3 regions of the Ruegeria sp. E8 genome follow, and region 2 is predicted to be linked to each of the others. Evidence: riboswitches for the same ligand, from Rfam matches in the RefSeq annotation. Region 2 holds a riboswitch; each other region holds the start of a gene.
What was found. A riboswitch is a leader RNA that binds a small molecule or an ion and turns the genes downstream of it on or off. The one in region 2 is predicted to bind cobalamin.

Region 1 (2,201 bases), on a different contig from region 2:
TTCGGATTCGGGGCTTCGGCACAGCGTAGTGGCCACCGCTGCCCGCGTCCACAGCGGCGCGTGATGATTTTTGTTTTAGAAACGGATCGGTTTCGCACTAAACTGGATCAACAGATTTAATGACTCAATTTTGTAACGAGTTCTTTGGGGAGGACACAGTTCATGTCGCAACTGGTTATCTATGCCCTGCAAGTCGGAGGCGGAACGCTTGCCCTGACCTCGATGCCCGGACGTGGTGGGGATTATGCCGTTGATCTTGATACGATCGCGGCGTGGAAGCCGGGGCTTGTTGTGTCGATGACAACGGATGTCGAGATGCTTCAGGACGGGGCGCAGAGTTTTGGCAGTGATATTCAAAGCCGCGCCAGCCGGTGGGTTCATTTGCCGATCGAAGATTTTGGCGCGCCGACACAGGCGGTTCAGGAGGCATGGTCATCGGTCAGCGCCACCGCCCGACACGCATTGTCAGGTGGTGGCCGGGTGCTGGTGCATTGCCGGGGCGGCTGCGGCCGCTCCGGGATGGTTGTTCTGCGGCTGATGGTCGAATGCGGCGAAAGAGCCGACAAGGCGCTAGAGCGTTTGCGGGCCCTGCGCCCCTGTGCCGTTGAGACCGACGCGCAATTGGCCTGGGCATCCCGCTTTACTCAGGCGCAGGTCGGATAGCCTCAGGCTGAAAGCTGCTCGGGTGCGTGCATGACTTTGCGGGGCCGCAGCGTTTCAACCTCAATCATCGCGCAGGGCGGATTTGCGATGACGCCGGATGGCAAGGTGCTGAATGTATTCCCGAAAATCAGATCTGCATAAGTGTACAGATCCTCAATCGCCGCTTCGGGCTGCGTTTCGCAAAAGATGCGAATGCCGTCTGATCCCGCCCGGAATTTTGCATGGCAGCCTTCGGTGCAATGTGAAAGCTCGCTGCTGCCGTCAAACTCGAAATCGTCACTTGTAGCAGATGTGGCCTGCGTCATGGCCTCTGCAATCGAGCGTGCCAGCCGTGCCAAAGCCGGGCAGGTCTTGCCCGTCCGCTGACATACAGTTGCACTGTACTCATGCGATTTTGTCTTCCAGATCATCCTGCGCCCTCCGCGCGTGGTGGACAGGATATTTGGGACAGGTGGGACAGCGTATTGCAGTCAGTGCCTGCCCGGACACCCCGCCCGAGTTTCGGTTTCGTTTTTGATGGCAGGTCTCCTGACTTGCGGGTCATCGCTTTGCCAACCTTCCCAGCCTTTGGGCCAGTGGTGTTTCGGCATTGCTTACCGCTTACAGTTGCGGGGGCAGTCGCGGATTTGGTTGATGTCTGAGTGACCAGACAGAACCGCACCGTGTTCCCTTTTCATCCCGATCCCTTGTGGGGGCCGGAAACCATCGCACAACCGCTAGCGTCTGACCCGGTGCCGAGTCAAGTCGATCTTTTGTCCGGACGTCTGGTCATGCTGGAAGCGCCTTTGGTTCCTGCCTAGTGTCAACGGCAGCGACGTTCGAAAACCCATGTTTCAGAGAAAAACCAGAGATCATGTTGGACACAGAGCAGACGGTATTGACCGAAGATTTCCGCTTCCCGTCTGGGTCGGCGACGCTGTCGGCTCGGTTGTATCGACCGGCGACGCAGCCCGAAATCGCGGTCGTGTTGAACAGTGCAACGGGCGTGCCGCGTGACTACTATCGTCATTTTGCGCGTTGGCTGGCCGCCGAGCAGGGTATGGCCTGCCTGACTTATGATTATCGGGATTACGGGCATTCTTTATCGGGCCACCTGAAAGAGTCCCGAGCCACGATGGCGGATTGGGCATTGATCGACATGCCCGCCGCCCGGGCGGAAATGCGCAGGCGGTTTCCCGATGCGCAGCATTGGACCATTGGCCATTCGGTCGGCGCGATGCTGGGGCCAGTGCAGCCGGATATCGATCTGATTGACCGGATGATTTGTGTGTGTTCGGGTTTGGTGACGTTGAGTGACCATCCCTGGCCTTATCGAGGTTTGGCCGGGTTGTTCTGGTATGGTCACGCCCCACTATTGGCGCGGGCGCTTGGATACCTGCCGGGAAAGGCGATCGGCTTTGGGTCGGATCTGCCTGCCTCGGTTTATTGGCAATGGCGCAAATGGTGTACGGCACCGTTAAACTATGTGCCTGAGATCGGGAAAAACCTGCCCGATGCGTGTTGGGACGGTTCAGGGACGCCAGTGGATTTGTTCACTT
Region 2 (2,201 bases):
GAGGCGTTTCGTGGTCGATCGAGTCATCGGCCATGCGTTGAGCATCCACCGCCTCAACGTTCGGGGCGAACCGACCCGCAGCAACAGCCTCGGCATCGGCCAGCGCGATTACACCGTCCACGGTGATTTTCGAGCGGATATCGGGCCAGTCGAACGCTTTCAGCAGCGGTTTGGGCAGTGCCAGACCGGAGGTTTCGATAAGTATGTGATCAGGGCGCGGTTCCAGCGCCATCAGGGCTTCGATGGTGGGGATGAAATCATCGGCTACGGTGCAGCAGATGCAGCCATTGGCCAGTTCCATGATGTTTTCCGCCGGGCAATCGGGGATGGCACAGGATTTCAGGATATCGCCATCGACGCCGACATCGCCGAATTCATTGACGACCACGGCCAGACGCTTGCCCTGTGGGTTCTGCATCAGGTGCTTGACCAGCGTGGTCTTGCCCGAGCCCAGAAAGCCGGTGATCACAGTGACGGGGAGTTTTTCCAGATTGCTCATTTCAAGGCTCCAATCGGGGGAATGCGGGCTGCACAGTTTTTGCGGAAATGTTCGGGGCGTTCACGCCATTTGACGAGACCATCCTCGGTCGCGAGGTACTTGGTTGCACCTTCCACGATGGTTTCGACATGATCGGTTTCGTTGAGATGTTCGTAGACGAAGGTCCAGCGTTCCGGCCCTCCGCGGAGCACGATGGAGCAGCCCTCGTTGCAATTCGACAGGCATTCCACGGCTTTCAGGGTGATGCCCTCGGGCAGGTCCGCTTGCTCGAGCGCTTTGTGAAGCAACGTGCCGGGCCGCTGCGCATCATCTTCGATGGGCAGGCCACGACGGCAAGTGGTGCAAACCAGCAGCTCGACCGGAGCGGTGTCGGTCATGTCTCTCATCCCCCCAAATCCTTTTTCGGGGGACGGGGTTTCATGCGGGTCGATCTTGACCCGACACCGGAACACCCCGTCCGGTTTCAACTTCGGGCGTTGGCAGGTCTCCCGGCTTGCGGATGTCAGAGGAGTTCCTCTGCCGGATGTCCCGCCTTCCCGGCACTTGGCCAGTGGCATTGGGCACCCTCTCCGGTCACGGTCGCGGGGGCGGCTGCGTTTCGCGGAAAACCCGTCTACGCATTCCCTTTTCATCGGCTGTCGCCGACACCAACGGAAGGGTCATGCGGCACTGCTGGCCCGCTTGTCAAGCGAGTCGCTCGTAACAATGTTGCGGAGGGATGGAAAGCGACCTGTGGATGTCGATGGGCGGCATGTTTTGCTGGGATGCTACCTGAGACGGATCAGCGAAAAGCCACGTCCTTGGGTGGTGATGTGCCATTACGACAGCCAACCCTCACCAAACCTCCGGAAATTCACGATCTTGCCGCGCTAATACAGGACGTTGATCATGACCAGTGAGACGACAAGGAACAACGCCGTCATAACTCCGCCGGAACGTACGAAATCCATCACCTTGTAACCTGCCGGACCCATGATCAGTGCGTTCACCTGATGGGTCGGGATAATGAAACTGTTCGAGGTAGAGATGGCGACCGTCAATGCAAAGACAGCCGGGTTTCCGCCAGCCGCAACTGCAATCGATACCGCCAGCGGAACAAGCAGGACCGTGGCGCCGACATTCGACATAACCAGTGAAAACGCTGTCGCCAGAATGGCGATGCCAGTTTGCAGCGACCATAGCGGCCAGCCATCCAGAATTAACAGGATCTGCTGGGCAATCCACGCGGCTGTGCCTGTATTCTGCACGGCTTGTCCCAATGGTATGAGGCAGGCGAGCAGGAAAACGGTGTTCCATCCGACAGCGCGGTATGCCTCATCCACGCTGAGCACACGGGTCAGCATCATGCCCGCCGCTCCGGTCAGCAGACACAGCGAAAGCCGGACATCCGTAAACAGGATTAAGGACAGCGAAATGGCGAAAAATGCCAGCGCCCAGCCGACCTTCTGCGGCCTCAACTCATCCTGAGGGAAGTCCGTTGTCACAACCACGAAATCCGGATCGCGCTTGATCCGCATCAGGTTGTCCCATCTGGTATGCGCCACAAGCATGTCACCGGCATGGAATTTCTCGAGCCCGATCTGAGTGGACTCGTGATCGTCGGTCTCGACATGGCTGAGCGTCTCTTCGCCCCGGTGAATGGCCAGCAGCGACATGCCATAGGTCTTGCGGAACAGAAGCTCGCGCGGGCATTTGCCGATCA
Region 3 (2,201 bases), on a different contig from region 2:
GTGGCGGCAATGGCAAAGGCACCGCCGACGCCACCCCATATCGCACCATGCAAAGGCGTGCCCCTTGCGATCAGGCGACCAAAGAGCATACCGGCCACCACCGCAGGCAAGGCGATGTTGAGCGTGTTGATCCCCAACACCGTCAACCCGCCGAAGCCAAAGAAAACCGACTGCAACAATAGCCCGACGAACAAAGCCGGGAATGCGGCCCAGCCGAGCAGAAGCCCGGCCATGCCATTGAGGATCAAATGTACCGACGACGGACCAATGGGTACGTGGATCAATGATGCCACGAAGAAACTGGCAGACAGCACCCCGGCCGTGGGGATGCGATCAAGATCCAGTGACCTGAGGCCCATTGCAATCCCGCCCGCAGCGGCGACAGCGCCGCCGATTACGACCGGGTTGGAAAGGGCTCCGTCGACGATATGCATAAGCTTTTACTCCAGATCCCAGGCGCGGATCCAAATGACCGCATCCTGGCTGAGCTCTTTACCCTCATGTTCGGTCGCGGGGCCAGAACCAAGTGCTGCGAAACCCCAGTAACCGGCCTTTGGAACACCGAACGAGAAATACCCGTTGTCGTCTGAAATGGCGACCACGGCACCGCCCGGCATGGGCGAGACGGTCGGAGTAGAAGCGGCAGCACTGTCGATATCGGGCTCGGCCGCCATGTATTCGATCTCAATCTCGGCACCGGCAACCGGCTGACCGTCCGCCATCACTCGGCCCGTAAAGGTCGAACCCGCGATGATGTTGGTCGGCTTGTTCAGCGGAATAATCTCGGTCGGCAGGCCCACGGGGTTCATCCAGTCAGTGGGCAACTCGTTGCGGTTCAGAAACGCCTTGGTGAGCTGCTGGATATAGATGTCTTCGGATTCCTCGTAATAAGGCTGAGGAACGGTCACCAGCACATAGTCGCCCGAACGTTTGACAGGAACGGTGCCTTTGAATGCCGAGCCCTCATTTTCTCCACCGGTAAAGCGAACGGGTTCCAGCGTGTCCAGCAGGTCGGTCTTTTCACCATTGTGGATCACATAGAATTCCTGCGGCTTTTCCAAGTCCATGACGTGGCCGTTTTCGAACGGGTGCCAGAAGATCAGCTTAACCGGCACATCGCCCGGTTTTTCGATCATGGTGTCGGTGGTGTATTCCAGAAGGAAATGTGCGTTTGCCATGGCAGGAAGGGCCATCGCGGCAACGGCTGCAGACAGCAGCTTTTTCATGAACGTTCGTCCTTGTCCCGTCGTGCCAGTCCCGGCACGAAATTCGCTTTGACTTCGGGACATTCAGGGCCAATTTGCTTTTCAAGCATCCTGGTCCGACGAACATCCCGTCGCCGATTAGGAGCGCCCCTTATGGGGACACATGTCCGGCAGGTATCCTGACTTGCGGGTCAAAGCGTTGGGCCGGCCTTCCCGGGAAGATCCCAGTGGCGTGTCAGCCCTGCTCGCCGCTTACAGTTGCGGGTGCAGTTGCGGAATTGGGCCAAAGCCCGCACCGCATTCCCTATTGATTCCAGAGCAAGCCCCGGAACCGGACATGACGAGCGGCTTGCCAGACATGTCCCGTTGCCGTCAACGATCAATTGCAGTGGCTGTCGAAAAAGTTAGCAGGTCGGAAGAATATGTAAGATTAATTTTTTCCGCGAACCACTTATAAACACGTACTAAAGTGGCTTTATGAGTCCAAAAGATACTTTTCAGACAACGGCAAGCTCGCCGCGCCCAGCGAGCGCGCGTCGGGGCCTACGGCTCCAGCCATCACGGACGGTCGCTCGAGGCCGGTCAGGTTCAATTCGGACAGTTTGTCATCGACCAATTCAACCAAACGGTCCTTGACGTCCGAGGGCATCCAGCCATCGATCTTCACACTTTCAAAATCGATCAGACTGCATGATGAAACAATGGCACTGGCAATCCCGCTTGCGGTCTGTTGCAACCAGCTTTCCAGTTGGTTCACTGGCAGATCCCAGCGCTGGGTCGTTGCCCAAATAGAATTGGCAGTCGCCTCGGTTGTACCGATGGCACGCTCCAGAACATACAGGCTGGCGACGTCGATCAGCGGTTTCACACCGCCTGCCTCATCTGGCACAGGCAAGGGACCGAGCGCGCCGGCATTGCCACGGCCCGAAAAGATCGACCCATTGAGGACGACGCCCCCTCCGATAAAAAAACCGACGTAAAAGTACAGGAAATCTC

Region 1: another riboswitch for cobalamin. It lies ahead of ACR0LF_RS21285 (hypothetical protein); the one in region 2 lies ahead of ACR0LF_RS17940 (DUF1636 family protein).
Region 3: another riboswitch for cobalamin. It lies ahead of ACR0LF_RS21805 (DUF4198 domain-containing protein); the one in region 2 lies ahead of ACR0LF_RS17940 (DUF1636 family protein).

The regions. Positions count from the first base shown of each region.
Region 1 is NZ_JBQFOY010000024.1:49,958-52,158, reverse strand. It holds gene ACR0LF_RS21290 (protein-tyrosine phosphatase family protein) at 163-663, shown strand; gene ACR0LF_RS21285 (hypothetical protein) at 666-1,073, opposite strand; cobalamin riboswitch at 1,165-1,385, opposite strand; gene ACR0LF_RS21280 (alpha/beta hydrolase family protein) at 1,517-2,201, shown strand, end outside.
Region 2 is NZ_JBQFOY010000016.1:65,121-67,321, forward strand. It holds gene cobW (cobalamin biosynthesis protein CobW) at 1-499, opposite strand, end outside; gene ACR0LF_RS17940 (DUF1636 family protein) at 496-876, opposite strand; cobalamin riboswitch at 961-1,166, opposite strand; gene ACR0LF_RS17945 (SLC13 family permease) at 1,369-2,201, opposite strand, start outside.
Region 3 is NZ_JBQFOY010000027.1:20,514-22,714, reverse strand. It holds gene cbiM (cobalt transporter CbiM) at 1-434, opposite strand, end outside; gene ACR0LF_RS21805 (DUF4198 domain-containing protein) at 441-1,226, opposite strand; cobalamin riboswitch at 1,358-1,556, opposite strand; gene ACR0LF_RS21800 (ROK family transcriptional regulator) at 1,681-2,201, opposite strand, start outside.